One region of the Nocardioides sp. NBC_00368 genome, then DNA from elsewhere that is predicted to be linked to it. Evidence: riboswitches for the same ligand, from Rfam matches in the RefSeq annotation. Region 1 holds a riboswitch; each other region holds the start of a gene.
The links. A riboswitch is a leader RNA that binds a small molecule or an ion and turns the genes downstream of it on or off. The one in region 1 is predicted to bind cobalamin.

Region 1 (7,918 bases):
CGACGAGCGCGATCACCCATTGCGGGACGACCTCGAAGGTGCCCCAGAAGTGCACGTACGTCGCGATCGCCGTGACGTCGACGATCGAGGTCATCGCCCAGTTCAGGAAGTACATCCAGCCGGCGGCGAACGCGGCCGGCTCACCCAGGAACTCACGCGCGTAGGAGACGAACGACCCCGACGACGGTCGGTGCAGCACGAGCTCGCCGAGCGCGCGCAGGATGAGGAAGACGAAGACGCCGCAGAAGGCGTAGACGAGGAACAGGCCGGGCCCTGCCTCGTGCAGGCGGCCGCCCGCGCCCAGGAACAGGCCGGTGCCGATGGCGCCGCCGATCGCGATCATCTGCAGCTGCCGCGGGCTGAGGCTCTTGTGGTAGCCCTCGTCCTCGTCCGTCAGGCCGACCGCCTGGTGGCCGGCCGGGTCGATGGTCTGGTCGTCGGTGTCGGTCATCGGCTCGCTCCAGGTCCGGAGTGGGGTGGCTCGGGCACGTCCTTGAACAGCAGCCAGCCGCCGACCACGGCGATGACCGCCGCGGCCGCGTAGCCGATCAGCGACCACCAGCCCAGATGCAGGTAGGCCGTCACCCCGACGATCGCCAACGCGAGGAACACCATCACCATGCCGATGATCGGCGTCCGTGGCCTGTACGGATCCCGTGCCATTGCGATCACCTCACCCGCAGGGCCCCCGATGGCCCCGCTCCGGTGACCCATTAGAGCGCATCGAGCGCCTACTGGCGGTGACCGGACGTCGCCCGGCGTTTCCGTTCCAGAGGGCGGCGAATAACTGTAAGGTCGCTTTACAGTTAACCCCCATGAAGGAGCGTTCGATGCGTAGCTCGAGGATCCGCACCATCCGCACCACACTCACCATGACCGCAGCCCTGGCCCTCGTCCTGGTCGCCCCGTTGGCCGCGCCGGCCGCGGTGCCCGACCCGGAGGCCGGCGCGTCCCGGGCCGGAGAGGTGGAGGCCGCCGCCCTGACCTGGTCCGACGAGTTCGACGGGCCCGCCGGCAGCGCGCCCAACCCCGCCAACTGGAACCACGAGACGGGCGGGGGTGGCTGGGGCAACAACGAGCTGCAGACCTACACCGACTCCCGCGACAACTCCGCCCTCGACGGCAACGGCAACCTGGTCATCACCGCCCGGCAGAGCGGTGGCGGCTACACCTCGGCCCGCCTCACCACCAAGGGCAAGGTCCAGCCGAAGTTCGGACGGCTCGAGGCGCGCATCCAGATCCCGCGCGGGCAGGGCATCTGGCCGGCGTTCTGGATGCTGGGCGGCCAGTTCCCGAACACGCCGTGGCCCAACGCCGGTGAGATCGACATCATGGAGAACGTCGGCTACGAGCCCCACCTCGTCCATGGCACCCTGCACGGCCCGGGCTACTCCGGCGGCAACGGCATCACCGGGCAGTACATGCACCCGCAGGGCTGGTCCTTCGCCGACACCTTCCACACCTTCGCCATCGACTGGCGGCCCGGCTCGATCACCTGGTCCGTCGACGGGGTCGCCTACCAGACCTTCACCACGGCCAGCACCGGGGCCAACCCCTGGGTCTTCGACCAGCCGTTCTTCTTCATCCTCAACGTCGCGGTCGGCGGCAACTGGCCCGGCAACCCCGACGGCACGACCCAGTTCCCGCAGCGCATGGTCGTGGACTACGTACGCGTCTACGACTCCCAGCTCTAGGCGGTGACCGGGCCGAGGAAGCGGATGACGACGCCCTCGTCGTGGTGCACCCGGGCGCGGACTCCGTAGACCTCGGCGATGAGCGACTCGGTCAGCACCTCGGCGGGCGGGCCTCCGGCCACGACGCGGCCCTCGGCGAGCACGAAGACCTGGTCGCAGTAGGCGGCGGCGAGGTTGAGGTCGTGCAGGGCGACGAGGCAGGTCGTGGGCATCCGGCGGACCAGTGCGAGCAGCGCCAGCTGGTGACGTACGTCGAGGTGGTTCGTCGGCTCGTCCAGGAGCAGGATGTCCGGCTCCTGGGCGAGCGCCCGGGCGATCTGCGTACGCTGCCGCTCGCCGCCCGACAGGGTCGAGAAGCGCTGCTCGAGGCGGTCGGCGATCCCAGCATGGGCGGCGGCCTCCTCGATGACGGCGCGGTCCTGGGCGCTGTCGGGCGCCCAGGCCGGGCGGTGCGGGATCCGGCCGAGGGCGACGACGTCGCGTACGCGGAGGTCCTGGCTGGTCGCGGGCTCCTGCTCGACGACGGCGAGCCGGCGCGCGAGGCGGCGCCGGGACATGCCGCCGAGCGGGCTGCCGTCGAGCAGGACGTCGCCCGAGTCCGGCGGCCGGAGCCCGGCCAGGATCCGGATCAGCGAGGACTTCCCGGACCCGTTGGGCCCGAGCAGGCCGACGGTGGCGCCGTCCTCGACCTGGAGGGACACGTCGTCGACGACGAGTCGGCCGCGGGGAGCCCAGCTGACCCGGCCGGCCTCGAGCGCGGTCATCGCCGCGCCCTCATCAGCACCAGCGCGAAGGCCGGCACCCCGACCAGCGCGGTCGCCACCCCGACGGGGAGCTCTTCGGGGTCGATCACGGTCCGGGCCGCGGTGTCGACCCAGATCAGGAAGATCGCGCCGAGCAGCGCGGTGGCCGGGAGCAGCAGCCGGTGCCCGACCCCGACCAGGGCGCGGGCCAGGTGGGGGAGGACCAGCCCGACGAATCCGATCGCGCCCGAGGTCGCGACGATGACGGCCGTCATCAGCGCCGTCAGCACCAGCAGCACCGCCCGGATGCGCGCGACGTCGACGCCGAGCGAGGCCGCCGCGTCGTTGCCGAACGCGAACGCGTCCAGCCAGCCGGCGCCGACGACGCAGCAGAGCAGCCCGCCGAGCACGATCACCCCGCACACGAGTACGTCGGTCCAGCTGGCCGAGGAGAGCGACCCGAGCAGCCAGAACAGCACCCCGCGGGTCTGCTCGGCATCGGCTGCGGTGAACACGATGAACGAGGTGAGCGCCGAGAAGAGCTGGGTCGCCGCGATGCCGGCCAGGATGAGCCGGTCGGTGGTGCCGCCGGCGAGCGAGGCGAGCAGCAGCACCAGGGCGAACGAGGCGAGCGCACCGGCGAACGCCCCGGTGGAGAGCCCGATCGCGCCCGAGCCGACGCCGAGGACGACGATCGAGACCGCGCCGGTGGAGGCACCCGAGGAGATGCCGAGCACGAACGGGTCGGCGAGCGGGTTGCGCAGCAGCGACTGCAGGATGATCCCGCAGATGGCGAGACCCGCACCGCAGATCCCCGCGAGCAACGTACGCGGCAGCCGCAGGTCCCACACGATGCTCTGCTGCAGCAGCGTCAGCTCGGAGGACCCGAGCCCGGCCCGGTCGGCCACGACGCCGTAGACGTCGGCGATGCTCAGGTCGGAGGGGCCGACGGTGATGGCGCCCGCCACCGAGGCGACCACCACCAGGGGAGCCAGGGCCAGCAGGACGCCGGCGCGGGGGACGCGGCGCGCCGACATCAGCGGAGGCCGAGGGCGGCCAGCTGGTCGGCGACGTTCTCGACCGCGTAGACGGTGCGGATCGAGGGGTTGAGCTCGGCGCCGGAGACCGTCACGAAGCGGTCGTTGCGGACCGCGTCCATCCGGGCGGTGACCGGGTTGCTCTTCAGGTAGTCGATCTTGGCGCGGGCCGTCTCGGCGGTCTGGCTCTTGCGGGTCAGGTCGCCGAGGACGATGACGTCGGGGTTGCGCTCGGCGACGGTCTCCCAGTTGATCTGCGGCCACTCGTCGGTGGTGTCGTCGAAGACGTTCTCCACACCGAGGGTGCGGCCGATGATGCCGGGGCCGCCGCAGCAGCCGGCCAGGTAGGGCGACTCGGAGTTCGCGAACCAGTACATCGCGCTCACCTCGCCGGCGGGTGCCTTCGTCCGGGCGGCCTCCAGCCGCTGCGACAGGTCGGCGACCAGCTTCTCGCCGCGGTCGGGGACGCCGAAGATCCGCGCCAGGTCGGTGATCTCCTGGAAGATCGTCTCGATCTCGAGAGGGTCGAGACGGGTGCCGTCGTCGTCGCCCTCGTTGTCCTTGACGCACTCGGCGGGGGAGAGGTAGGAGCCGACGCCCAGCTTCTCCAGGTCCTCCGGCGTGGTCACCCCACCCTCGCCCAGGGTGCTGATGAAGGAGGCGGTGACGAAGTCGGGCTCGGCCTCCAGTACGCGCTCGTAGGAGGGCCAGTCGTCAGCGAGCCGGGGGACGCGCTCGTTGTCCTCGGCGAGCGAGTCGAGCACCGGGTCGGTCCACACCGCGGTGCCGGCCATCCGGTCGGCGAGGCCGAGCGAGAGCAGGATCTCGGTGGAACCCTGGTTGAGCGAGACCGCCCGCTCGGGTGGCGCCTCGAGGGTGATCTCGCGACCGCAGTTGGTCAGCGTGAACGGGAAGCCGGCAGCGTCGCCGGCGTCGGCCGCCGCCTGCTGCGCGCCGGAGGGCTGGCCGGCTCCGCAGCCGACCAGTGCGGCGCCGAGCACCAGCACGGCGCTCGCGGCGACCGTTCGGATCAGGGTCGGTCGGATGGTGCGAGACAGGTGCACGTCGGTCCTCGAGCGGGTCGCGGGCTGGTGCGCGTCGCCCGTGCTGACCGGCAGCGGTCTGCTGCAGGGCCAGCAGGTCTTCGGACTCGGGATCGACCGGCGCGAGACGCCTTCCCAGACCCGAGGGCCCAGTGGCACAGTGTCCCGTCCGTCACCCACACCGCTGCGCGTCAGTCCCGGACTCTCACCGGGTTCCCGTGCCGGGACTACGTCCCGAGCGGCTGGCCCGAAGACCGTAGCAGGCGCGCCCGCCCGCCGCCGTGACGCCCTCAGCCCTCGCGATGGGCGCTGAGCCCGTCCTGCCCGGGCGCAACCGAGTCGTGGAGCTTGATCGTGTGGTCGTACTGCTCCTCGACCATCGGCCGGTAGGCGATCCGCGGCTCCGTCATCACGCCCTCGAGACGTACGCTCAGGTCGGCCTCGATCCGTGCCATGACCTCGGCGTCGACGAGGTCGGCGTCGGTGATCAGGTGCGGACGCAGCGGGTCCATCCCGGTGTACCAGAACGTGCCGTGCAGCAGCGGCCACAGGACGTCCTCGATGTGGCCGCTGATCCCGCGCGGGCCCAGGGTCGCGGCCCGGTCGCCGGCCGTGACGATGGTCAGGGCGCGCTTGCCGGCCAGGCCGCCCTTGCCGTACTTGAGCGGCTTGCCGGTCTCCGGATCCGGTACGTCGAAGGCGAACCCCGACTCGAAGACCCGGTCGATCCAGCCCTTGAGGATGGCCGGCACCGAATACCACCACAGCGGGAACTGCACGACCAGCAGATCTGCCTCCCGCAGGCGGTCCTGGTGGTGGCGTACGTCGGCCTCGCCCCGTTCCACCAGAAGTGGATTGAAACCTTCTCGATAGAGGTCGATCTCGTCGACGGTCCAGCCGGTCGCGACGAGAGCGTTCCGGCCCGCCTCCTGCAACCGTCCGTTGAGGGACGACGCGTGCGGATGTGCCCATACCCAGAGTGCGTGCATGGGTCTCTGAACGCGGTCTGACGCGGCAGGATTCCCGCCTGGATGTGGGTGGGCGTCGTGCCGGTCTGACCACAAAGTCCGAACCTCGCTCAAATTAGCGGCCGAAGAGTGTTGACGTATGTGATTGCCATCACTAGCGTAAACCAGGCTTGAAACCTTTCAATTCGAGGAGCTGCCCATGCCGGACACACCCGCCGCACTGGAGCTGCGGGACGTGGCCAAGTCGTTCGGCCCCGTACGCGCCCTCCGGTCTGGAAGCCTCCGGGTCGAGGCCGGATCCATCCACGCGCTCGTGGGGGAGAACGGAGCCGGGAAGTCGACCCTGGTCAAGATCGTCGCCGGGCTCTACCGCCGCGACGCCGGCGACTATCTGCTCTCCGGGGAGCAGGTCGACTTCCGCAACACCGCCGAGGCCAAGCAGGCCGGCGTCGCGGTCATCTACCAGGAGCCGACCCTCTTCCCCGACCTCTCGGTCACCGAGAACATCTTCATGGGACGCCAGCCGACCAACCGCTGGGGCAGGATCGACCGTGCCGCTATGCGCACCGAGGTCATCGAGCTCTTCGCCCGGCTCGGCGTGCCGATCGAGCCCGACCGCCCGACCGAGGGTCTCTCGATCGCCGACCAGCAGCTGATCGAGATCGCCAAGGCGCTCTCGCTCGACGCCAAGGTCCTGATCATGGACGAGCCGACCGCGGCCCTGTCGGGCAACGAGGTCGAGCGACTGATGACCGTGGCGCGCACGCTGCGCGACCAGGGCTGCGCCGTCGTGTTCATCTCGCACCGCTTCGACGAGGTGTTCGCGCTGTGCGACACCATCACGGTGATGCGCGACGGCGCCTACATCTCCACCGACCCGATCGCCGCGGTCACCGAGGACGAGATCGTCCAGCGACTGGTCGGGCGCGAGGTCTCCGACCTCTACCCGAAGCTCGAGGCCACCGTCGGCAAGCCCCTGCTCGAGGTCAGCGGCCTCACCCGCACCGGCCTGTTCCAGGACATCAGCCTCACCGTCCGCGAAGGTGAGATCGTCGGCCTGGCCGGCCTCGTCGGTGCCGGGCGCAGCGAGGTCGCCCAGGCGATCTTCGGCGTCGACCCCTACGAGAGCGGTGAGGTGACCCTCGACGGGCGGCCGGTCCCGCCGGGTGACCCGCGACGCGCGATCGAGATGGGACTGGCCTTCGTCCCCGAGGACCGCCGCCAGCACGGCCTCGTCCTGGACGCACCGATCTCGCGCAACATCACGCTTCCGACGAGCGGCCGGCTCGCCCGCACCGGGCTGATCAGCACCGGCATCGAGAACCGCTCGGCCGCCGACTGGGCCGCCCGGCTCGAGGTCAAGGCCGCGACCCTCGACACCCTCGCCGGCACCCTCTCGGGCGGCAACCAGCAGAAGGTCGTCCTGGCCAAGTGGCTCTCCACCCAGCCGAAGGTGCTGATCATCGACGAGCCCACCCGAGGCATCGACGTCGGCACCAAGTCCGAGGTGCACCGACTGCTCTCCACGCTCGCGCAGGAGGGCCTCGGGATCCTGATGATCTCCTCCGAGCTCCCCGAGGTGCTCGGGATGGCCGACCGCGTGATCGTCCTCAGCGAGGGTCACCAGACGGCCGAGCTGAGCCGCGAGGAGGCGACCCCCGAGGCCGTCATGCGCGCGGCGACGGCCCACCACTCCACCACCCTGAACGTCAGCGAGGCATCATGACCACCACGCTCGACGCGCCTGCCCCGGCCGCGCCGCAGCCACGCCACAGAGCAGCCAGCCGGCTGACCTGGCTCCTGAAGCAGCGCGAGACCGGCATCGCCGTCGCCTTCATCCTGCTGCTCGTGGTGACCACGGCGGTGAACCCCAACTTCCTGTTCAGCACCGACGGCTGGCGCGACCTCACCCTGACCCCGGCGATCCTCGTCTGCCTGGCGATCGGCCAGGCGATGGTGATCGTCACCCGCAACGTGGACCTCAGCGTCGGGTCGACCCTCGGGCTGACGGCGTACCTCGCCGGTCGGCTCTTCCTCGACACCGGGCTCCCGGTGATCCTCGTCGTGCTGATCGCAGTCGCCGCGGGCGCCGTGCTCGGTCTGGTCAACGGGGTGCTGGTCGCCTTCGCGAAGGTGCCGGCGCTGGTGATCACCCTCGGCACCCTCTACGTCTACCGCGGGATCATGCTCGAGTGGGCCGGCAGCGACCGGATCAACGCCTCCGACATCCCGCCCGGGCTGCTCGACTTCGGAACCGGATCGTTCCTGTTCATCCCCAACCTGGCGTGGATCTCGTTCGCGCTGCTGGCCGTGGCCATCTATCTGATGCGCTCCACCCGCGTCGGCCGCGAGTTCTACGCGATCGGCTCCGACCCCGATGCCGCCACGCTCTACGGGCTGCGCGACAAGCGCCGGGTCCTGCAGGCGTTCGCC
Region 2 (7,918 bases), 200 kb from region 1:
CCATGACCGGCGAGGCCTGGCCCGACATCGCCCGCGAGGTGATGGCCGAGGATCCCTCGGCGTGGATCTTCTTCGTCGTCTTCATCCTGGTGATGACCTTCGCCGTCCTCAACCTCTTCCTCGCCGTCGTCGTCTCCGGCATGGAGAGCGTCGAGAGCCTGGCTCGGCACGAGGAGGAGTCCGACGCCGAGATGATGGCCGTGCTGACCTCGCTGCGCGAGGACCTCACCGCCGTACGCGAGGAGCTGGCCACCACCCGGGCCGAGCTGCAGAGCAGCCGCACGGAGGTCTGAGCGCGGGTCGGGCACAGGCCCGTCGCACCGTGACCACAACGACCAAAAGATCCAATACGTCCAGATGCTTCCTGGCATCTCCTCGCCGCCCATAACTTCGCGGCCATGAAGTGACGAGCGTCACTTTCGAAGGAGATCCCATGAACCCCCTCATCCGTACCGCCGCGATCGCCGTCGCCACCGCCCTGGCCGGCACCTCCCTCACCGCGTGCAGCTCGGTCAACAGCTCGGGCTCGTCCGCCGAGGAGGCGCCGACGAGCGTGAACATCGTCGTCCCCGCCGACCCGGGCGGCGGCTGGGACCAGACCGGCCGCGCCTTCTCCGAGGTGCTGACCGGCGAGAAAATCCTCGAGACCGCCTCGGTGTCCAACGTTCCCGGGGCCGGCGGCACCGTCGGTCTGGCCCAGCTCGCCAACGAGACCGACCCCAACACCCTCATGGTGATGGGCCTGGTCATGGTCGGCGCGATCGAGACGAACAAGTCGGCCACCAAGCTCGCCGACACCACCCCGATCGCGAAGCTGACCGAGGAGCAGGAGGTCGTCGTCGTACCGGCCGACTCGAAGTACCAGACCATCAACGACCTGGTCGACGACATCAAGGCCAACGGGCAGGACGTCGCGATCGCCGGCGGCTCCGCGGGCGGCACCGACCAGATCCTCGCCGGCCAGCTGCTCAAGGCCAGCGGCGTGGCCTCGGGTGACATCGCGAAGAGCCTCAACTACGTGCCCTTCGACGGTGGCGCCGAGTCGGTGACCGCGCTGCTCGGCGGCAAGGTCGACGCCGGGATCTCCGGCGTCGGTGAGTACGCCGAGCAGATCAAGGCCGGCAAGCTCCGGGCGCTGGCCGTCTCCGGCGAGGAGCCCTCCGGCCTGCTCCCGGACGTGCCGACCCTGACCGACGAGGGCATCGACCTGGTGCTCACCAACTGGCGCGGAATCGTCGCCCCCGGCGACCTCGACGACTCCGAGCGCGAGGCCCTGACCGACCTGGTCACCGAGGCGGCCGAGTCCGACGCCTGGGGCAAGGTCCTCGAGACCAACGACTGGGACGACGCGTTCATGGCGGGCGAGGAGTTCGAGACGTACGTCGACGAGGAGGTCGCCTCCGCACAGACCACGCTCGAGGAAATCGGTCTCGTCCAGTGACCACGCAGACCCCCACCCAGCCTGGCCGGCTCTCCTTCGGGGAGCCGGCCATGGCCGGGGGCATCCTCGCCCTCGGTGTGTTCGCGCTGGTCCGTGCGGGAAGCATCGCCGAACCGGTCACCGCCGCCGGCGCGATCGGGCCGCGGACGATGCCCTACCTGGTCGGCGGCCTGCTGGTCGTGACCGGTGGCATCACCCTGGTGCGTGTCCTGCGCGGTGAGCGCGGCGAGGCCGAGGGCGGCGAGGACGTCGACCTCTCCGGCGGCACCGACTGGCTCACCGCCGGCCTGCTGGCCGCGGCCGTCCTGGGCCACGCCCTCCTGATCGGCCTGGTCGGCTGGCCGCTGGCCGGCACCGCGCTGTTCACCGCCGGCGCGGTCATCCTGGGGGCCCGCCCCTGGTGGCGCTCCCTGCTGATCGGGCTGGTGATGGCGTTCGCGATCCAGATCGTCTTCGCCGGCGGCCTCGGCGTCTCGCTGCCGCCGGGCCCGTTCCTGGAAGGGGTGGCGTTCCTCCATGGATAACCTGACCCTGCTCCTGGAGGGGTTCGCCACCGCCGCGCACCCCGAATACCTCGCCTTCGCCTTCATCGGCGTCATCCTCGGCACCGCGGTCGGCGTCCTGCCCGGCATCGGGCCCTCGATGACCGTCGCGCTGCTGCTGCCGCTGACGTACGCGCTGGACCCGACGGCCGCGCTGATCACCTTCGCCGGCATCTACTACGGCGGCATGTACGGCGGGTCGACGACCTCGATCCTGCTCAACACGCCCGGCGAGGCGTCCTCGATGATCACCGCGCTCGAGGGCAACAAGATGGCCAAGCGCGGCAAGGGCGCCGCGGCGCTCGCCACCGCCGCCATCGGGTCGTTCGTGGCGGGCACGCTCGCCACGGTCGCGCTCACCTTCCTGGCGCCTCTGGCCGCGGACCTCGCGGTCAAGCTCGGTCCCGTCGAGAAGGTGGCCCTGATGGTGCTCGCCTTCACCACCGTCGGGGCGCTGCTGGGCCGTTCGGTGTCCCGCGGGCTGGCGGCTCTCGGCGTCGGGATGTTCATCGGGCTCATGGGTGTCGACGGCATGTCGGGGCAGATGCGGTTCACCTTCGGCGTACCCGTGCTCAACGACGGCATCGACGTCGTGGTCGTCGCGGTCGCGCTCTTCGCGGTCGGCGAGGCGCTGTACGTGGGTGCGCAGCTGCGCCGCGGACCCCAGCAGCTCGTCCCGGTCACCCGGGGCTGGCGCACCTGGATGACGCGTGAGGACTGGCGGCGTTCCTGGAAGCCGTGGCTGCGCGGCACCGCGATCGGCTTCCCGATCGGCACCCTGCCGGCCGGTGGGGCCGAGGTCGGCACGTTCCTGTCGTACTCCGCCGAGCGCAAGCTCGCTCGCGGGAAGGCGAAGGAGGAGTTCGGCCACGGTGCCATCGAGGGCGTCGCCGGGCCCGAGGCGGCCAACAACGCCTCGGCGGCCGGTGTGTTGGTGCCGCTGCTGACCCTCGGCATCCCGACCTCGGCCACGGCCGCGGTGATCCTGGTGGCGCTGCAGCACTACAACATCCAGCCGGGGCCGCTGCTGTTCAAGGACCACGGCGACCTGGTCTGGCCGCTGGTGGCGAGCCTCTACATCGGCAACGTGCTGCTGCTGGTGCTCAACCTCCCGCTGGTCGGGCTGTGGGTGAAGGTGCTCCAGATCCCGCGGCACTATCTCTACGCCGGCATCCTGCTGTTCGCAGCCCTGGGCGCCTTCGCGGTGCACTTCAGCCCGCAGGACGTCATGGTCCTCCTGGTGCTCGGCATCCTGGGCTTCTTCATGCGCCGCTACGGCTATCCCGTGGCGCCGATGGTGGTCGGGCTGATCCTCGGGCCGATCTTCGAGCGGCAGCTGCGCTCGGCCCTGCAGATCGCCCAGGGAGACTGGCTGACGCTGGTGCAGTCGCCGTTCGCGATCGTCGTGTACGTCGCGCTGCTGCTCGCGCTCGCCGGGTCGATCGTGCTCCGCCGCAAGGAGGAGGACCTGGAGCACGAGCTGGTCGAGGCGGATCGCTGAGCTGGAGATCGCCTCAGCTGCCCGTTGAGGCGATCTCCTCCAGCACGACGTTGCGGGGGCCGTCGGCAGTGCCCCTGACCACCCGCAGGAAGTAGGACTGGTCGGGGTTGTGGTTGGGGTCGAAGGTCCAGTTCCCGCGGGGACTGACGATCGTGCCGACGGACCCCAGGGAGTCCGCGATCTCGTTGCGGTCGACGTCGTCGGAGAGGCCGAGCGCCTTGTCGAGCGCGGCCGCGGCGTCGTAGGCCTGCACCGAGTAGGCCGTCGGGGTCGCGTCGTAGGCCTTGCGGTAGTCCTTCACGAAGGCGTCGTTCATCAGCGAGTCCATGGCGTCGCTGTAGTGCAGCACCGTCCGTACCCCGGTCGCGTCGCCGCCCAGGGTGGACAGCACGTCGCCCTCGGTCAGGAAGCCGGGGCCGTAGAGCGGGGTGCTCCGGGCCAGGCCGGAGTCGCGATACTGCTGGACGAACGCCTCCGCCTCCTTCCCGGTGTACGCGGCGTAGATCGCGTCCGCACGTGACTTCTTCACCTTCTCGAAGAGCCCCGACCAGTCCTCGGTCACGGCGGCCGGCGTGTAGCTCTGCCCCGCGACGCCGCCGCCGGACGCCTCGAAGGCGATCATGAAGCTGTCGGAGAACTCGTGACCGGCGGCGTCGTCGGAGGCGACGACGTAGGCCGAGCCGCGGTCGGTCTCCTGGGCGACCGCATTCCCGAGCGAGCCGCCCAGATCTGCGTTGGTCGTGGACGTGCGCCACAGGTAGTCAGAGCCGTCGGCGAACTGGTCGGCCCCGGCGCCGGTGACGATCAGCGGGGTCTCCCTGCTGTCCGCGACGTCCTTGGCCGCGAGCGCCGTCTCCGAGCCCACCAGCCCGACGACCGCCTGGACCTCCTCGTCCTCGATCAGCCTGGACACCGCGGCCACGCCGGTGCTCACCCGGTCGCCCTCGTCGGCCTCGATGACGTCGACCAGCCGGCCACCGAGCTTGCCGCCGTGCTGGTCGAGGTAGAGGTCGAAGCCGCGGGACATGTCGGTGCCGATCGACTTGTGGGCGCCGGAGGTCGGGACCACGAGACCGATCGCGACCTTCGACTCCGAGGTGGTGGCGCATCCGGTGAGACCGAGCGCGAGCGCCGAGACGGGCGCGAGAACGAACAGCTTCCGACGAGCCGATCCGGTCACGGGGGACTCCATCTGTGCGAAGACGTGTGGAAGTTTCCGAGTAGCCGAACACTGGCACAAACAGCGGCCGGGCCGCGAGCAATTCGGCGCCGTGTCCGCAAGTGGGTAGTCTCGCCCTGCCAGTCGTACTCCATGCCTGATGGGGTCAGGGAACCCGGTGAGAGTCCGGGACTGACGCGCAGCGGTGAGGATGACGGGCGGGGCACGCACCTCCTCCGGGAGGGGCAGCCACTGGAGCCTGGCTCCGGGAAGGCGTCCCGCACCGATCGATTCCGAGTCCGAAGACCTGCTGGCTCTGGCGGCGCCCGCCGCCAGGTCACCACGTGCCCCGCGGAAGGGCACCTGACCAGAGCAGGTGTGGCGATGTCCCGAGTCCGAACCGACCGGTGCCCAGGAGTCGGCCGTCCGTGGCCGGCCGAGGACGGCCTGCTGGTGCGGCTGCGCCTGATCGGCGGGTCCGTCTCCTCCGCCTCGCTGCTGTCGCTGATCTCCGTCGCCGAGACCTACGGCGACGGCCGCGTCTATCTCACCGGGCGCGCCAACCTGCAGGTGCGCGGCCTGCCCGCTGTCGACGGCGCGCTGCCCGGCGAGGTGCTCACCGCGCTGAAGGCGACCGGTCTGGTGCCGGCGCAGACCCATGAGCTCGTACGCAACGTGATGGTCTCCCCGCAGACCGGGCTCGCCGGCGGACGGGCCGACCTGCGTGGCGTCGCCGCGTCGCTGGACCGCCTGCTGTGCGCCTCGCCCCGGCTGGCGGCGCTCCCGGGACGGTTTCTCTTCGTGCTCGACGACGGTCGCGGCGACCTGGTCTCGCGGGAGTGCGATCTCGGTCTGGTGGCGCTCTCGGGTGCTGAGGGTCAGCTGCGCGTCGGCGACTCATGGGGGCCGGTCGTGCCGCTCGCCGAGGCCGCGTCCCGCCTGGTCGCGCTCGCCGCACGCTTCCTGGACGTACGCGGCGAGGGGCCGTCTGCGGCCTGGCACGTCTCGGAGCTCGATGGCCCGCTGGTCGAGCCGGTCCCGGCCGATGCTCGGGTGCCGGCCGCGGCCGAGGAGCTCGGGTTCGGCGAGGTGCCCGGCGGCGAGCACGTCGCCGCCGCCGACGGGGCTCTGGACCGCGCCGCCGTCGAGGCGCTGGTCGAGCGGGCGCCGGCGGTCGTGGTGACACCGTGGCGCGGCGTACTCGTGCCTGCGCCGCAGGCGCGCCCGACCCGGCGCTACGACTACATCGACCAGGGACCCGCGATCTACGTCGACTCCTTCGCGACCATCCGGCGCGAGGCCGACCTCTCCGCGGTGCCCGCCGACGCCGAGCGGCTCGCCGTCCGGATGATCCACGGCAGCGGACAGGTCGATCTCGCCGCCGACCTGGTCATCCACCCCGGCCTGGTGAAGGCCGCGCGCGGCGCGCTCGAGGCCGGGGCACCGATCCTGTGCGACGCGACGATGGTCGCGACCGGGGTCACCCGCAGCCGGCTGCCGCGCGACAACGAGGTGCTCTGCATGCTCGGTGACGACCGCGTCCCGGCGCTGGCCCGGGCCTGGGGCACGACCCGCACCGCGGCCGCGCTGTCGCTGTGGGAGCCCTACCTGGAGGGCTCCGTCGTCGCCATCGGCAACGCCCCCACGGCGCTCTTCCACCTGCTCGAGATGATCCTCGACGGTGGTCCGCGGCCGGCCGCGATCGTCGGCTGCCCGGTCGGCTTCATCGGCGCCGCCGAGTCCAAGGAGGCGCTCGCCGCCTTCGCCGACGACCACGGGATCGACATCCCCTACGTCACCGTGCGAGGCCGTCGTGGCGGCTCCGCGATGACCTCGTCCGCACTCAACGCACTCGCCCAGGAGCAGGAATGAGCAGCGTGACCCCAGGCCGGTTCACCGTCGTCGGCATCGGTCCGGGCGATCCCGAGCTGATCACTCTCAAGGCCGCCCGGCTGATCGGTGCGGCGCCGGTGATCGCCTACCACGCCGGGGTGCGCAAGCAGTCCCACGCCCGCCGGATCGCCTCATCGCTGATCCCGGCCGGTGCGGTGGAGGAGGAGCTGCGCTACCCGGTCACCACCGGCACCACCTCGCACCCGGGTGGCTACGTCGGGGCGATGGCCGAGTTCTACGAGTCCTGCGCGGTCCGGCTCTCGGCCCATCTCGACGCCGGGCGCGACGTGGTCCTGCTCGCCGAGGGCGACCCGCTCTTCTACGGCTCCTCGATGTATCTCCACGACCGGTTCAAGGAGGTCTACGAGACCTCCGTCGTGCCGGGCGTCCCGGCCTTCGCGGCCGCCACCGCTGCCGTCTCGACGCCGCTGGTGCGCCAGACCGACGTCCTCACCGTGCTGCCCGGAACCCTGCCCGAGGCCGAGCTCGCCCGGCGCCTGGCCGACACCGAGGCCGCCATCATCATGAAGCTCGGCCGGACCTTCCCGGCGGTTCGCGCCGCGCTGGCTGCGGCCGGGCGGCTCGAGGGTGCCTGGTACGTCGAGCGTGCCTCGCAGCCCGAGGAGCGCTGGCTGCCGGTGGCGGACGTGGATCCGGAGTCGGTGCCGTACTTCTCGCTCATCGTGGTTCCCGGGGACACCGCTCCCGCCTCCGCCTCGGCAGGCCGCATGCGGCAGACGAGCTCGGCGGAGGCTTCCGTGGCCGAGCCGGTCGAGGGTGCGGAGCGCGGGGAGGTGCTCGTGGTCGGGTTGGGGCCAGGGCCGGACGGGTGGCTGACGCCCGAGGTGTCGGCCGCGTTGGCCGAGGTGGGTCACGTCGTCGGCTACGCGCCCTACGTCAACCGGGTGCCGCAACGTGCTGGGCTGCAGCGGCACGCCTCGGGCAACACGGTCGAGGTCGACCGTGCCCGGCACGCGCTGGACCTGGCGCTCGCGGGGGAGCGGGTCGCCGTCGTCTCCGGCGGTGACGCCGGTGTCTTCGGGATGGCGTCCGCCGTGTTCGAGGCGGCTTCGGATCCGGCCTATGCCGGCGTACGTGTCCGGGTGCTGCCCGGTGTCAGCGCGGTCCAGGCCGTGGCCGCCCGGGCAGGCGCTCCGGTCGGTGCGGACTTCGCGGTGATGTCGCTCTCGGACCGCCTCAAGCCGTGGCCGGTCATCGAGGAGCGGCTGCGCGCGGTCGCCGCGGCCGACCTGGTGCTGGCGATCTACAACCCCGCCTCGCGCTCGCGCACCGAGCAGATCGGGCTGGCGCGCGACGTACTCCTCGAGCAGCGCAAGCCCGACACCGTCGTCATCGTCGGCCGCGACGTCGGGCGGGCCGAG
Region 3 (7,918 bases), 180 kb from region 1:
AGGAGTTCATGCGATCCTCGAACCCGTGGGCGCTGCGCGGCATCGTCGAGCGGCTGCACGAGGCGGCCGAGCGGGGGCTGTGGGAGGAACCCGACCCCGAGCTCGTCGCGCAGATGCAGGAGATCTACCTCGACATCGAAGGTGACCTGGAGGAGGAGTGATGACTTCTTCTGGCAAGCGTCGGATCAAGATCATCGGCGTCGGTCCCGGCGACCCCGACCAGGTCACGCTCGAGGCCGTGGCCGCGATGCGGTCGGTCGACTACTTCCTGGTCACCGACAAGTCGGGCACGGTCAAGAAGGGCATGCCCGACCCGCTGGTGCGGGCCCGCGAGGAACTGCTCGACCGGCATCTGTCCGCGCCCGCGCGGGTGGTGAAGGTCGCCGACGCACCCCGCGAGCGACGCGAGGAGTTCACCGGGACCGACGCGGAGTACCGGACGGCGGTCGCCGACTGGCACCGCGCCCGGGTCGAGCGCTACCTCGCCGTGCTCGCCGAGCACCCCGGTGACGTCGGCTTCCTGGTCTGGGGCGACCCGGCCTTCTACGACTCCACGATCCGCGTCGTCGACCAGATCGCCGAACAGCTCGACGTCGAGGTCGACGTCATCCCCGGGATCTCCTCGGTGCAGCTGCTCGCCGCCCGTCACCGGCTGGTGCTCCACGACGTCGGGCGACCGCTCTACGTCACCACCGGCCGCGCGGTGCTCGAGGCCGTCGAGGCCGGGCACGACAACCTCGTGGTGATGCTCAACCGCGTCGTCGAGCTTCCTGGGCTCGAGGACTGGCGGATCTGGTGGGGCGGCAACCTCGGCACGCGCGAGGAGGAACTCGTCGCCGGCACCGTCGGCGAGGTCCTTCCGGCGATCGAGGAGGCGCGCGCCCGGCTGCGGGACACGTCCGGCTGGGTGATGGACATCTACCTCCTGCGGGCTCCGCGGACGACCCGATGAGCGGGCTGCTGGTCGCCGGGACCACCTCGGACGCCGGCAAGTCGGTCGTGACGACCGGGCTGTGCCGGGCGTTCGCCCGCCGCGGTGTGAAGGTGGCGCCCTACAAGGCGCAGAACATGTCCAACAACTCGATGGTGGTCTCGACAAGCTCGACCACCGGTGAAGGCTCGACCACCGGAACCGGCGGGACGACCGCCGAGATCGGCCGGGCGCAGTGGGTCCAGGCGCTGGCGGCACGGGTCACCCCGGAACCGGCGATGAACCCGGTGCTGCTCAAGCCCGGCTCGGACCGCCGCAGCCACGTGGTGCTGATGGGGCATCCCGCCGGTGAGGTGTCCTCACACGACTGGGAGGCGGGGCGCCGGCATCTGGCGACCGCGGCCCATGCTGCGTACGACGATCTCGCCTCTCGTTTCGACGTGATCGTCGCCGAGGGTGCCGGCAGCCCGGCGGAGATCAACCTGCGGGCCGGCGACTACGTCAACATGGGGTTGGCCCGGCATGCCGGGCTGCCGACCGTGGTCGTGGGCGACATCGACCGGGGTGGGGTCTTCGCGGCGATGTACGGCACCCTGGCCCTCCTCGAGCCCGAGGACCAGGCCCTGATCAGCGGTTTTGTCATCAACAAGTTCCGCGGCGACGCCGGGCTGCTGAAGCCCGGGCTCGACTCGCTGGAGTCGCTCACCGAGCGCCGGGTCTTCGGGGTGCTGCCCTGGGAGCCGTCGCTGTGGCTCGACTCCGAGGACGCGCTCGACCTGGAGGGGCGGCGCGCGGAAGCCGGTGCCACCCGCAAGGTCGCAGTCGTACGCCTCCCCCGCATCTCGAACTTCACCGACGTCGACGCGCTCGGCCTGGAGCCGGACCTCGACGTCGTCTTCGCCTCCTCCCCTGCCGACGTCGCCGACGCCGACCTGGTCGTGCTGCCCGGCACCCGGTCCACGATCAGCGATCTGGCCTGGCTGCGCTCGCGCGGTCTCGACGTGGCCCTGATCGAGCACGTACGCCGCGGCCGCCCGCTCCTCGGGATCTGCGGCGGCTTCCAGATGCTCGGCGGTGTGATCGCCGACCCTGACGGGGTCGAGGGGTCGGTCGCCGAGGTCGAGGGGCTGGGGCTCCTCGATGTGCGCACCGACTTCGCCCCCGCCAAGAACCTCCGCCTGCCCACCGGGTCGGCGCTCGGGGTCGAGGCGAGCGGCTACGAGATCCACCACGGCCGGATCACCCGCGGCGACGGGGTCACCGAGTTCCTCGGTGGCGCGCAGGCCGGCAACGTCTTCGGGACGATGTGGCACGGCTCCTTGGAGGGCGACGCTCTCCGCGGCGCGTTCCTCGGGGCCACGCTGGGCCGCGAGCCGTCCTCGGTCTCCTTCCCTGCCGCCCGTGAGCGCCGCCTGGACCTGATCGGCGACCTCGTCGAGGAGCACCTCGACGTCGACGCGCTGCTCGACCTCGCGACCGCCGGTCGCGCCGCGAGCGCCGGTGAGGGGATCCGATGAGACTGCTGATCCTCGGCGGGACCGGGGAGGCCCGGGACCTGGCGGCGCGCCTGCTCGAGGAGGGCGTGGACGTCACCTCGTCGCTGGCAGGCCGGGTGGCTCGGCCCCGGCTGCCGGTGGGCGCGGTGCGGATCGGCGGGTTCGGAGGGGTCGAGGGCTTGAGGGGGGCTCTCGACCACTTCGACGCCGTCGTCGATGCGACGCATCCGTTCGCGCGTGGCATCTCGGCCAACGCGGCGGCGGCCTGCGCGCAGACCGGCCATCCGCTGCTCCGCCTGGAGCGGCCGGGCTGGCCGGCGGACCCGTCCTGGGCCTACGTCGACACCCACGACCAAGCCGCAGCGGTCGCCGCCGATCTCGGGCAGCGTCCGTTCATCACGGTCGGGCGCCAGGAGCTCGCCCGGTTCGTCCCGGCGCTGGCCGGCCACGCGGCTCTCGCCCGCGTGGTCGACCGCCCCGACCTCGACCTGCCCGAACCCTGGACACTGCTGACCAGCCGTGGCCCCTACGAGATCGAGGGCGAGCTCGCGCTGATGAGCGAGCACCGGACCGACGTGCTCGTCACCAAGGACTCCGGCGGCACCTTCACCTGGCCGAAGATGGCCGCGGCGGCCGAGCTCGGCGTGCCGGTGGTGGTCGTGCGCCGCCCGGCTGGCGCCGACGGCGTCCGCATCGTCGATGACGTCGCCGACGCGGTCGCCTGGGTCCGGAGCCTCGGATGAGGGTGGTCGTCGGGATGTCGGTGACCGACGTCGACCGGCGCCAGGACCTGCTCGACTGGGCCGGCGAGCTCGACGCGAGCGTGGCCTTCCTGCAGATGGGCGGGCCTTCGCTCTCCGCCGAGCTGACCCGGCTCGCCGACGCCGGCGTGGAGACCATCACCCTGGCCGGGGTCAGCCTCGGTCCGCTCGCCCCGGGCCACTCCTGGCTGCGCCGGATCGCGGCCCACTGGTGGCGCGAACGCAGCGGACGACGCCCGGAGATCCGGGTGGCGACCATGCTGGCGACCACGCGTGACGAGCTCGCCGAGGTGCTGGCCGAGACCAGGCCGATCACCGGCACCGAGCCCGGGCTCACCTCGCCCGCGTGGGAGCGGGTCCCCGGCCACGTACGTCAGGTGCTGATCTGCCGCGGCCCGCGCTGCACCGCGAAGGGCTCGGAGGAGACCGCCAGGGCGGTCATCCTGGGCGCGATGGAGGCCGGTCTCGGCGACGACGACCTGCTGATCACCCACACCGGCTGCCAGTTCCCGTGCAACCAGGCGCCGGTGCTCAGCGTGCAGCCCGACGACGTCTGGTACGGCAACGTGGAAGCGGCCGCCGCCCGGGTGATCGTGCGTGATCACCTGGACGGCGGCCGTCCTGTGGAGGCCTACCGCCTCCCCCGCTAGCTCACAGGCTGGCGGCGAGGGCCTTACGCTCCGCGACAGCGCGCTCTGCCGCGTACAGACGAATGACCAGCCCGGTCAGCGCCACTCCGAGCACGCCCCACATCGTGGCGAGCGTGATCAGCGAGGCCCTGCGGAAGAACCACAGCGTGTCGGCCGGGAAGTCCCCGACCTCGTTGACCGTCGTGAACAGCTCTCCGGCGACAACCATCACGGCCAGGTAGGCCGCGATCGCGCCGACGACGGAGAGGTAGGTGCCGAACCGGCCGCGCAGCCGCACCGCGGCGTACGTCACGACCACCGCCGCCACGACCGAGAGGGCCTGGAAGGCGAAGTAGACCGCGGTGCGTACGCCGATGGTGTCGCCGCTGCCGACCGCCGGCGGGGTCGCCGGGTACTTGAGGAACGGCACCAGGGCGACCGCGACGAACCCGATCAGGGTGACGAGCGCCGTCGACTGGCCCGGGGTGAGCCGTCCCAGACGACCCAGCGTGGCCGCGGCGACGAGCCCGACGATGCCGCCGAGCGCGACGCCGACCGCGAGGGTGCCGGTCAGCAGCCCCCACGTGCTCTGGTTGGTGCGGGAGACCTCGGCGGCCTCCTCCTCACCCTCAGCACCTTCGGTGGCATGCGAGTGCGAGTGTCCGTCGGCGCCGGCCTCCTCCAGTGCGATGGCAGCACCGACCTGCGGCTCACCGACGGCGTACGCCACCAGGAAGGTGGCGACCCCGGCGAGGAGGCCGGCTAGCAGGCCGCGTACGAGAAAGGCACGCGGGCTCATCAGTGGCAGGGGTAGCCGAGCAGGTGACGACCGTCGTGGACCCACTCGTGGATCAGGGTGCCCGACGGGATCGAGACGGCGCCCTGGTCGGCGCTGATGAAGAAGAGCGCCAGGAGCCCGAGCAGACCGAAGAAGAGCGCCCAGGGGGCGAGCTCACGGAGCGGGATGGTGGGCAGATCTGCGCCGGCGACCGGCGCCACAGCGTGCTGCGACATATGTCCTCCTCAGGGATACCTGCGTCCCTGTTCGTTGGGGTTGGACGGACACTCGGGTCTGACTCCACCGCCGCGAGGCGGTGTCACAGTAGCGCGACTGTGCCGGAGTTCCACCGGCTTCCTCATGTCCGTTGGCGGCATCATGCCACGTCGGGGCTCCGGCCGCACCCACAGCGTTCCATGGAGTCGACGAAACACAAGATCTAGGAAGTTGCATTGGTGTAATTCCCGCATATAGTGGTGCCCGCAGCTGGTTCTTCCACCTCGGTGACGAGGCGGAAGAGGCAAGAGGGAACCCGGTGTGAGTCCGGGACTGCCCCGCAGCGGTGAGTGGGAACGACCGCCGTCACGAAGCACTGGGAGCAAGCCGGCTCCTGGGAAGCGACGGCCACTAGGACCGAGCACGATCACGCCCACGAGTCCGAAGACCTGCCAGTGCCCACCTCATGGTGGGGTCCGCGACCTCGAGGGAAGGTCAGGGGATCGAGCGCGTACGACGCCGTCCTCTCCTGCCCCGGCACGGATGCACGAGACATCCAGCGGGCCGCGGGGCCTGCGTGAACAAGGGGGGCATGGGCTTGATCGACACCGAGGGTCTACCGATCCGCACCGAGAAGTCGGCGTACGTCTTCGACTATCCGATGGCCGAGGACCTGGCCAAGAAGCAGCGGAGCATCTTCTGGACCGCCGAGGAGATCCCGGTCGAGAACGACAAGCAGGACTTCCTGGTCAACATGACCGACGCCGAGCAGGCCGCGGTCAAGACGACGCTGAAGCTGTTCACCATCTACGAGCTGATCCTCGGCGGCGAGGTGTGGGGCGACCGGCTCTTCCACGCGTTCCCGCGGCCCGAGATCCAGATGATGACCAACGCCTTCTCGTTCGCCGAGCTGAACATGCACGCGCCGTTCTACGCGAAGCTCAACAAGACCCTGATGATCGACACCGAGGAGTTCTACGACTCCTACAAGAACGACCCGGTGCTGGCCGAGCGGATCGCCTTCGTGTGGGACGCCATCGCCGACGAGGACCTGCTCTACGCGCTGAGCGTCTTCACACTGATGGAGAACTGCGTCCTCTACTCCAACTTCGCCTTCCTCAAGCACTTCCAGTCCGGCGGGAAGAACCTGCTGCAGAACGTGATCAGCGGCATCAACTTCTCCGCCCGCGACGAGAACCTGCACGCCACCGGCGGTGCCTGGCTGTTCAACACGACGCTGGACGAGTACGCCGCGACCGTCCCGGCCGACAAGTTCGAGGCCGAGCGCGACGACCTCTTCGCCCGCGTCCGCGGCGTCGCCGAGCACCTCTACGCCCACGAGGCCCGGATCGTGGAGATGCTCTTCGCCCACGGGCCGATCACCGGCATCGAGCAGGCCGATCTGGAGGCCTTCGTGCGCTCCCGCATCGACATGACCCTGGAGAACATGCGGATGGAGCCGCTGTTCGGGGTCGAGACCAACCCGGTCGCCGAGTGGTTCTACGCCGGCATCAACGGCACCCAGTTCCACGACTTCTTCCAGGTCACCGGCAACGAATACAACCGCAACATCGGCGAGACGGAGTTTGAGTTCTGATGGGCAGCACCAGCTGGGAGGCGCTCTCCGCCGAGCGCAAGGCACTGCAGGACGAGGGCACCGTGCCGGCCTTCATGACCACCGCGGGCTACGCGATGTTCAAGGCCAAGTACACCGTCGCGGACCAGAGCGTCCGCGAGCGCTACGAGACCATCGCGGCCACCGCCGGCGAGCTGGCCGACGAGATGTACGCCCGCGAGGACGGCGTCTCCTGGACGGAGCCGTTCTTCGAGGCGATCTGGAACGGCTGGCTCTCCCCCTCGACGCCGGTGCTGTCCAACCTCGGCACCGACCGCGGCCTGCCGGTCTCGTGCGAGGGCTCCTACGTCGAGGACTCGGTCTGGGGCTTCTACGAGACCCTCAAGGAGGCCGCGATCCTGTCCCAGAACGGGTTCGGCACCTCGGCGTACCTCGGTGACGTCCGGCCGCGCGGCGCGAAGTTCAGCGACAACGGCAAGGCCAACGGCGTGGTCCCGGTCTTCTGCAACTTCGTGGAGATGACCAACCAGATCAGCCAGGGCGCCACCCGCCGCGGCTCCTGGGCGGGCTACCTGCCCGTGGACCACCCGGACTTCTACGAGCTCGCCGACCTGATCTTCCGCGAGCCGGCCAACAAGAACGTCGGCTGGATCTTCAGCCAGGCCTTCATCGACCGGATGCTGGCCGGGGATCGCGATGCGCTCGAGCGCTACCAGCGGGTGCTGAAGATCCGGGTGGTGCTCGGCAAGGGCTACATCTGGAAGGTCGACACCGTCAACGCCGCCCAGACCGAGTCCTACCAGGCCAACGGGCTGGCCAACAAGGCCTCCAACCTGTGCTCGGAGATCACCCTCTTCAGCGACGAGGACCACTCCTACACCTGTGTGCTCTCCTCGCTGAACCTGTCGACCTACGACGAGTGGAAGGACCAGGACACCGCGTACGTCGCCACCGTCTTCCTCGACGCGGTCGCCGAGGCGTTCCTGCGCAAGGCTCGCACCATCCGCGGTCTGGAGCGGGCGGTGCGCTACACCGAGAAGGCCCGCAGCCTGGGCCTCGGCGTGATGGGCTACCACGACTACCTGCAGAAGCAGCGGGTGCCGTTCGAGTCGGACAAGGCGGCAGCGCTGAACAAGGACATCTTCGAGCGGATCTCGTCGCGTGCCGACGCCGCGTCGCGGTGGATGGGCTCGGTCGCGGGCATCCCGGAGTGGTGCGTCGGCCGTCGTAACTCCCACCTGATGGCGATCGCGCCGACGATGAGCACCGCGGTGATCGTCGGCGGCACCAGCCAGGGCATCGAGCCGTACGTCGCCAACGTCTGGAACCAGACCACCTCGGCCGGCGAGATGCCGCGGGCCAACCAGAACCTCGTCGAGGTGATGAAGGAGCGTGGCGTCTACGACCAGGCGCACATCTCCGACATCATCGACCACGGCGGCTCCGTGCAGCACGTCTCGTGGCTCGATGACCACGAGAAGGAGGTCTTCCGGACCGGCTACGAGATCGACCAGGAGATCCTGCTCGCCCG
Region 4 (6,990 bases), 190 kb from region 1:
CGGAGAGTCGTTCCTCTACGACGCGGCTCGCCCGCGGGTCTCGACAAGCTCGACCACCGGGTCGGGGGGTGCCTGATGGACCTCTACGACGCCATCAACCGTCGTCGGGACACCCGTGCGGAGTTCACCGGCGAGCCGGTGTCTCCGGATGTCCTCGAGCGCGTCCTGTCCGCCGCCCACGCCGCCCCGAGCGTCGGGATGTCGCAGCCGTGGGACTTCGTGCTCGTACGCGACGCCGACCGCCTCGAGCGCTTCCACTCCCACGTCGCGACCGAGCGGGATACCTTCGCCGCCACCCTGTCCGGCGAGCGGGCCGAGACCTTCTCCCGGATCAAGATCGAGGGCATCCGCGAGTCCGGTCTGGGCATCGTGGTCGGCTACGACCCGAGCCGCGGCGGCCCCAACGTCCTCGGCCGCCACGCCATCGCCGACGCCGGCCTCTACTCGGTCGTCTGCGCCATCCAGAACCTCTGGCTCGCCGCCACCGCCGAGGGCCTCGGCGTCGGCTGGGTCAGCTTCTACCGCGAGGAGTTCCTGCGCGACCTGGTCGGGATGCCCGCGGGCGTACGTCCGGTCGCCTGGCTCTGCGTCGGCACCGTCGCCGACCTCCCCGACGTCCCCGACCTGGAGCGCTTCGGCTGGCGCCACCGCTCACCGCTCTCCACGGTCGTCCACGACGAGACCTTCTAGGGTGCGGGCGAGGGCCCGGTGTCGACCGGTCGAGTAGAGGCGCTTGAGGAAGCGCTCCTCCTCCAGTTGGTCCTGGTAGTACATGCTGCGGGGGTCGGCGCGTGGCGGGGTCGAGTTGAGGGCACCCCACAGAGTCCAGGTAGCGCCGTTCTCGATCGGCAGCCAGGTGTCCTCGAACTCCGAGAACCAGTCGCCCGGACGGCCGAGGACAAGGCTGGCCGGTGGGAGGCGCCGGTTCTGTGGGCGCTTGGATTGCGGCTGATCAGGTGGCTGCTCGCGTGGTTCGACGGCGGGGTGAAGCGACCTCTCATAGCCGGTGATCTCCGCGCCGAAGACCACCCAGGCGCCGAGCGTCGCCAGGAACGGTACCGGGAGTCGTGGGCGCATCTGTTGGTAGGCGAGCGAGGGCAGGTACCACCCCGTCGCGACATCCGCGCGCTGTTCCTCCCACGTGGCGTCGGGATCGAAGTGTCTGGCGCGGCCGATGCGCGCGATGAACGGCCGATGCCGGTCGAGAGCCTCGTCGGTGCTGCGCGGCCGGGCGAGGAGCCGCTCGATCGCGTCGCTGTCGTATCGGTATGCCGAGCCGACTCGCGTGCGTGGGCCGGCGAGTCCTGACTGCAGGATGCGCAGCGCCTGGTTGCGGCCGAGGAGATGGACTTTCGCGAGGCGCTCACAAGCTTGCTGCGTGGTGATCAGCATGCGACGACGCTAGGTCGGGACCACGGGGGCGTCCATCGCATACCAGTCAGGTGCATACCGGTCGGGCAGCGGCAGCGACAGTGGTCGGCTCGTGCTTTTGATAGAGGAAACTGGCTTGTGAACGATTCACAAGCCAGTTTCCTCTATCAAAAGCACGGTGGCAGCACCTGTTCACCAGGACCGGCGAGGGGCCGAGCGGGGGCCGGGCGAGGGATCAGGATGTGTTGGCCGTGTAGGCCCATTGCGTGACGGTGCGCGCAGGCGCCCAGCCGGTGAAGGACCCGATCGGGGCGGTGGTCTCGACGGCGATGCGGGTGAGTTCGCCGCCGCGATCTTTGTAGAGCCCTGCGAGGAGCTGCTCGGTCTCCAGGGTGACCCCGTGGACCACGATGCGCCCGCCGGGGCGGAGGGCGGCGAGGCAGGTGTCGAGGACGCCGGGGCGGGTCGCGCCGCCGCCGATGAAGATCGCGTCGGGGGAGCGGAGGCCGGCCAGGGCGTCGGGGGCGCGGCCCTCGATGACGGCGAGGCCCGGCACGCCGAGACGGGCCGCGTTGCGGGCGATCCGGGCGGCCCGCTCGGGGCTGGCCTCGACGGCCGTCGTGGCGCAGGAAGGGTGTGCCCGCATCCACTCGATCCCGACCGATCCGGCACCGGCGCCGACGTCCCACAGGTGCTCGCCGGGGGTCGGTGCCAGGCGAGCCAGGGCGGAGGCGCGCAGGTCGCGCTTGGTCAGCTGGCCGTCGTTCTCGAAGGCGTCGTCGGGTAGACCGGCCGCCCAGCCGAACAGCGGCGCCCCGACGCACTCGATCGCCACGATGTTGAGCCGTGGCGACTCGCCCGTCCAGGTCGAGGCCGTCCCGGCCCGCGCGCTCTCGGTCTCCGCCCCGAGCTCGCCCAGCACGGTCAGCGCAGACCCTCCGAAGCCGCTCTTGACCAGGAGGTTCGCGATCGAGGCAGGGGTCGATTCGTCGGAGGACAGCGCCAGGATCCGGCGGCCGGGAGCGAGCTCGCGGGCGAGCAGCGACACGTCGCGGCCGACCAGGCTCACCGCCACGCACGACTCCGCCGGCCAGCCCATCCGGGCGCGGGCGAGGGCGACGGAGGAGACGGCCGGCTCGATCCGTACGTTCGCTGTGCCGAGCAGGTCGATCAGGGTCGTCCCGATGCCGGAGACCAGCGGATCGCCGGAGGCCAGCGCGACGACGGGCGCGTCCGCCGGGAGCGACTCGAGCAGCGCCGGAAGGCCATCGCGAAGCGGCGAGGGCCAGGGCTCGCGCCGTTGGCCGGGGACGTCAGGGACGAGGTCGAGATGACGCTTGCCGCCGAGGAGGGTCGCGGCCTCCCGGATCAGCTGCTGGTGACGTACGGGGATCTCGTCCCAACCTCCGGCACCGATGCCCACCACGACGATCATGAGGCCAGACGCTACAGTGACCGCACAGGCGCGAGGTGCCCCGACTGCCCAGCCACCGGAGACGGTGGGGACGGTGGGACGGGAGAATCTGGGAAGCCGGTGAGATTCCGGCACAGGCCCGCTGCGGTGAACCGAGCCCCACACGGGGGACTCGGCAAGTCCGAAGACCGGCCCCGCGTCCATCCATCCAACGCGATAGGGAGCGGGAGCCTCTCATGCCGGTGCACTACCCATTTTCTGCCGTTCTCGGCTGTCAGGCCGACTCAGCCACAGGGCTCGACGACATGGGCCTCGCGCTCGTGCTCACCACGATCTCCCCGGAGATCGGCGGGGTGCTGGTCCGTGGCGAGAAGGGGACCGCGAAGTCGACGGCCGTACGCGGCCTGGCGGCCGTGCTGCCCTCGATCTCGGTCTACGCCGGGGACCGGTTCTCGATCGACCCCGCCGACCCGTCCGCGGAGTCGCCGGACGGGCCGTTCGGGTCCGCTGCCGTCGTGGAGAGCCGGCCGGTGCGGCTGGTCGAGCTTCCGGTGGGCGCCACCGAGGACCGGGTCGTCGGCTCGCTCCACCTGGAGAGCGCGCTGTCGCGCGGTGCGGTCGAGTTCGAGCCCGGGCTGCTCGCCCGGGCCCACCGCGGCCTGCTGTACGTCGACGAGGTCAACCTGCTCCACGACCACCTGGTCGACCTGCTGCTGGACGCGGCCGCGATGGGCCGGGTCTCGGTCGAGCGTGACGGGGTCTCGGTCGAGCACGCCGCGCGGTTCGTGCTGATCGGCACGATGAACCCCGAGGAGGGCGAGCTGCGTCCGCAGCTGCTGGACCGCTTCGGGCTCACCGTCGAGGTCGCCGCGCCCCGGGACCCCGCGCTCCGCGCCGAGGTCGTACGCCGCCGGATGGCCTTCGACATGGACTCTCCCGCGTTCGTCGAGCGCTATGTCGCCGCCGAGCGCGACCTGACCGCCCGGATCTCGGCCGCCCGCGCGCTGGTCGGGAAGGTCCGGCTCACCGCGCCGGGGCTGCTCAAGATCGCCGAGGTCTGCGCGGCCTTCGAGGTCGACGGGCTGCGCGCCGACATCGTCACCGCCCGCACCGCCGTCGCGCACGCGGCCTGGGCCGGGCGCTCCGAGGTCACCCGCGAAGACATCCGCCGGGCCGCGCTCCTGGCTCTCCCGCATCGCCGCCGTCGCAACCCCTTCGACGCTCCCGGCCTCGACGAGGACCTCCTCGACCGCATCCTCGGCGACGAGGAGCTGCCGCCGGAGCCTCCGGAGGGCGGGCCCGAGGACGGGCCTCAGAACGGGCCGGAGGACGGGCACGATCCGGCTCCGCCCAGCGGCGACGGTTCGACCGACGCGGAACCCCCGTCGGTCGAACCCGACGAGCGCCAGCGAGACGGTGCCGAGACCAACACAGCCGATTCCGCGGACGACCACCCCGAGGCGCCGCCCACGCCCTCCGCTCCCGCACCCGAGTCGGTCACCGCGGCCGCCCCGGCCTACCGCCCCCGCCTGCTGACCGTCACCGGCCTGGGCACCGGCCGCACCGGCGGCCGGAGCAAGGCGATCGGCAGCAGCGGCCGCCGGATCGGCGCGAACACCAGCACCCGCGGCTCGCTCCACCTCGTCGAGACGCTCAAGGCCGCCGCGGGCAAGCAGGCCGCCCGGCCGCGCACCTCGGCCAAGGTCGAGCTCCGGCTCGAGGACCTCCGCACCGCGGTCCGCGAGGGCCGCGAGGCCAACCTGGTGCTCTTCTGCGTGGACGCGTCCGGGTCGATGGCCGCGCGCAAGCGGATGGCGCAGGTGAAGGCGGCGGTCCTCTCCCTGCTCCTCGACGCCTACCGGCGCCGCGACAAGGTCGGGATGATCACCTTCCGCGGCGAGGGTGCCGAGCTCGTGCTCCCGCCGACCGGGTCGGTCGACCTCGCGGCGGCACGTCTGGACGAGGTGCCCGCCGGAGGACGTACGCCGCTGGCCGAAGGCCTCCTCGAGGCCGCCCGGGTGCTGCAGCGCGAGCATCTGCGTGACCCCGATCTGCGGCCGCTGCTCGTGGTCGTCACCGACGGTCGCGCCAACTCGTCCCGAAAAGCTGCGCAGACCCACGGCAAGGACGCCGTGCGGCGCTCGCAGCAGGCCGCCGCGTACGTCGCCGGTCTGGGCGTCACCACCGTCGTCATTGACTCCGAGAGCGGGCCGATGCGGCTCGGGCTGGCTCGCCGGCTGGCCGAGCACCTCGGTGCCGAGCACGTCCCGGTCGCCGAGGTGAGCGCCGAGGCGCTGACGTCGGCCGTCCACGGGTTCACCGGATCCACCATGGGAAGGGGCGCTGCCTGATGCCGAAGGGACAGCCGCTGAACGTACCCGACGACGGGCTCACCACCCGCCAGCGCCGCAACCGGCCGCTGGTGATGGTCCACACCGGTCCCGGCAAGGGCAAGTCGACCGCCGCCTTCGGACTCGCACTGCGCGGCTGGAACCAGGGCTGGCGGATCGGGGTCTTCCAGTTCGTGAAGTCGGCCAAGTGGCGCATCGGCGAGCAGACCGTGCTCGAGCGCCTCGGCAAGCTGCACGAGGAGACCGGCGAGGGTGGACCGGTCGACTGGCACAAGATGGGCTCCGGCTGGTCCTGGTCGCGCAAGCAGGGTGAGGCCGAGGACCACGCTGCGGCCGCCGCCGAGGGCTGGGCCGAGATCAAGCGGTGCCTGGCCGAGGAGCGCTACGACCTCCTCGTCCTCGACGAGTTCACCTACCCGATCAAGTGGGGTTGGGTCTCCGCCGAGGAGGTGGCGTCGGTGCTCTCCGAGCGCCCCGGGCGCCAGCACGTCGTGATCACCGGCCGTGACGCCGATCCCGCCGTGCTCGAGGTCGCCGACCTGGTTACCGAGATGACCAAGATCAAGCACCCCATGGACGCCGGCCAGAAGGGCCAGAAGGGCATCGAATGGTGACCCTGCCCAGGCTGGTGGTCGCGGCTCCCTCGACGGGCTCGGGGAAGACGACGATCGCAACCGGGCTGATGGCGGCGCTGCGTGCCTCCGGGACCGCCGTGAGCGGTCACAAGGTCGGCCCTGACTACATCGACCCGGGCTACCACGCGCTCGCCACCGGACGCCCAGGCCGCAACCTCGACCCACACCTCGTCGGCGTCGAGCGGGTCGTACCGCTGCTGCTCCACGGCGCCGCCGGGGCGGACGTCGCGGTCATCGAGGGCGTCATGGGCCTCTACGACGGCCGCCTCGGCACCGACGGCTTCGCCTCCACCGCGCACGTCGCCGGCCTGACCTCCTCGCCCGTCGTCCTGGTCCTCGACGTCGCCCGGATGTCCCGGTCCGCTGCCGCGATCGCGGCGGGCATGGCGGCCTTCGACCCGTCCGTACGCATCGGGGGAGTCGTCCTCAACCGATGCTCTCCCGGGCGCAACGCCGATGAGATCCGGCGAGCGCTGGACCAGGTCGGCCTGCCGGTGCTCGGCATGCTCCCGCGGGACGAGTCGCTCGCCTCCCCGTCGCGTCACCTGGGTCTCGTCCCCGTCGCCGAGCGGGACGAGTCGGTCGCGCTGATCGAGCGGCTGGGGGAGCAGGTGGCCGCTCACCTCGACCTCTCGGCGCTCCTGGACGTCGCTCGCTCAGCGCCGGACCTCGACGATGATCCCTGGGATCCGCTGGAGGAGCTGCGCGGAGACGACACAGTCGAGGACCAGAGTGATCGCCCGGTGGTGGCCGTCGCGGGCGGCAGGGCGTTCACGTTCCGCTACCCCGAGACCGAGGAGCTCCTGGAGGCGGCAGGCTGCGACGTACGCCCCTTCGACCCGCTCACCGATCCCGCGCTCCCCGAGGACACCAGGGGGATCTACCTCGGCGGCGGGTTCCCGGAGGTGTACGCCGCCGAGCTGGCCGCGAACACGAGCCTGCTCCGAGACCTGAAGGCCGCCGTCCAGGCCGGGATCCCGACCGTCGCCGAGTGCGCCGGACTCCTCTACCTGGCCGAGTCGCTCGACGAGGTCCCGATGGCCGGCGCCATCCCCGCCCACGCCGCGATGAGCGAACGGCTCACCCTGCGCTACCCGGTCGCGGTCGCCGCCTCCGACTCCCTGCTCACCCGGGCCGGCGAGCAGGTCACCGGCCACGAGTTCCACCGCACCACCACCTCGCCCCCGGCCGGGACCCAGGCGGCGTGGACCGTCGACGG

Region 2: it holds a riboswitch for cobalamin, as region 1 does, so the genes downstream of both, OG984_RS28290 (nitrite reductase) here and OG984_RS29255 (ABC transporter substrate-binding protein) in region 1, are expected to answer to the same signal.
Region 3: it holds a riboswitch for cobalamin, as region 1 does, so the genes downstream of both, OG984_RS28355 (ribonucleotide-diphosphate reductase subunit beta) here and OG984_RS29255 (ABC transporter substrate-binding protein) in region 1, are expected to answer to the same signal.
Region 4: it holds a riboswitch for cobalamin, as region 1 does, so the genes downstream of both, OG984_RS28325 (VWA domain-containing protein) here and OG984_RS29255 (ABC transporter substrate-binding protein) in region 1, are expected to answer to the same signal.

Annotation. Positions count from the first base shown of each region.
Region 1 is NZ_CP107970.1:6,112,992-6,120,909, forward strand. Features, by position in the region: gene OG984_RS29230 (amino acid permease) at 1-451, opposite strand, end outside; gene OG984_RS29235 (hypothetical protein) at 448-663, opposite strand; gene OG984_RS29240 (glycoside hydrolase family 16 protein) at 831-1,694, shown strand; gene OG984_RS29245 (ABC transporter ATP-binding protein) at 1,691-2,458, opposite strand; gene OG984_RS29250 (FecCD family ABC transporter permease) at 2,455-3,474, opposite strand; gene OG984_RS29255 (ABC transporter substrate-binding protein) at 3,474-4,538, opposite strand; cobalamin riboswitch at 4,593-4,779, opposite strand; gene OG984_RS29260 (NAD(P)H-dependent oxidoreductase) at 4,808-5,506, opposite strand; gene OG984_RS29265 (sugar ABC transporter ATP-binding protein) at 5,685-7,211, shown strand; gene OG984_RS29270 (ABC transporter permease) at 7,208-7,918, shown strand, end outside.
Region 2 is NZ_CP107970.1:5,913,065-5,920,982, forward strand. Features, by position in the region: gene OG984_RS28265 (ion transporter) at 1-293, shown strand, start outside; gene OG984_RS28270 (Bug family tripartite tricarboxylate transporter substrate binding protein) at 434-1,441, shown strand; gene OG984_RS28275 (tripartite tricarboxylate transporter TctB family protein) at 1,438-1,965, shown strand; gene OG984_RS28280 (tripartite tricarboxylate transporter permease) at 1,958-3,484, shown strand; gene OG984_RS28285 (ABC transporter substrate-binding protein) at 3,498-4,664, opposite strand; cobalamin riboswitch at 4,769-4,972, shown strand; partial or broken gene OG984_RS28290 (nitrite reductase) at 5,028-5,219, shown strand; gene OG984_RS28295 (precorrin-8X methylmutase) at 5,907-6,515, shown strand; gene cobJ (precorrin-3B C(17)-methyltransferase) at 6,512-7,918, shown strand, end outside.
Region 3 is NZ_CP107970.1:5,931,638-5,939,555, reverse strand. Features, by position in the region: gene OG984_RS28390 (cobaltochelatase subunit CobN) at 1-161, shown strand, start outside; gene cobF (precorrin-6A synthase (deacetylating)) at 161-952, shown strand; gene OG984_RS28380 (cobyric acid synthase) at 949-2,448, shown strand; gene OG984_RS28375 (cobalt-precorrin-6A reductase) at 2,445-3,170, shown strand; gene OG984_RS28370 ((2Fe-2S) ferredoxin domain-containing protein) at 3,167-3,838, shown strand; gene OG984_RS28365 (CbtA family protein) at 3,840-4,616, opposite strand; gene OG984_RS28360 (CbtB domain-containing protein) at 4,616-4,831, opposite strand; cobalamin riboswitch at 5,065-5,282, shown strand; gene OG984_RS28355 (ribonucleotide-diphosphate reductase subunit beta) at 5,404-6,408, shown strand; gene OG984_RS28350 (ribonucleotide reductase N-terminal alpha domain-containing protein) at 6,408-7,918, shown strand, end outside.
Region 4 is NZ_CP107970.1:5,921,824-5,928,813, forward strand. Features, by position in the region: gene cobM (precorrin-4 C(11)-methyltransferase) at 1-76, shown strand, start outside; gene bluB (5,6-dimethylbenzimidazole synthase) at 76-690, shown strand; gene OG984_RS28315 (hypothetical protein) at 652-1,392, opposite strand; gene cbiE (precorrin-6y C5,15-methyltransferase (decarboxylating) subunit CbiE) at 1,607-2,806, opposite strand; cobalamin riboswitch at 2,857-2,996, shown strand; gene OG984_RS28325 (VWA domain-containing protein) at 3,022-5,136, shown strand; gene cobO (cob(I)yrinic acid a,c-diamide adenosyltransferase) at 5,136-5,750, shown strand; gene OG984_RS28335 (cobyrinate a,c-diamide synthase) at 5,744-6,990, shown strand, end outside.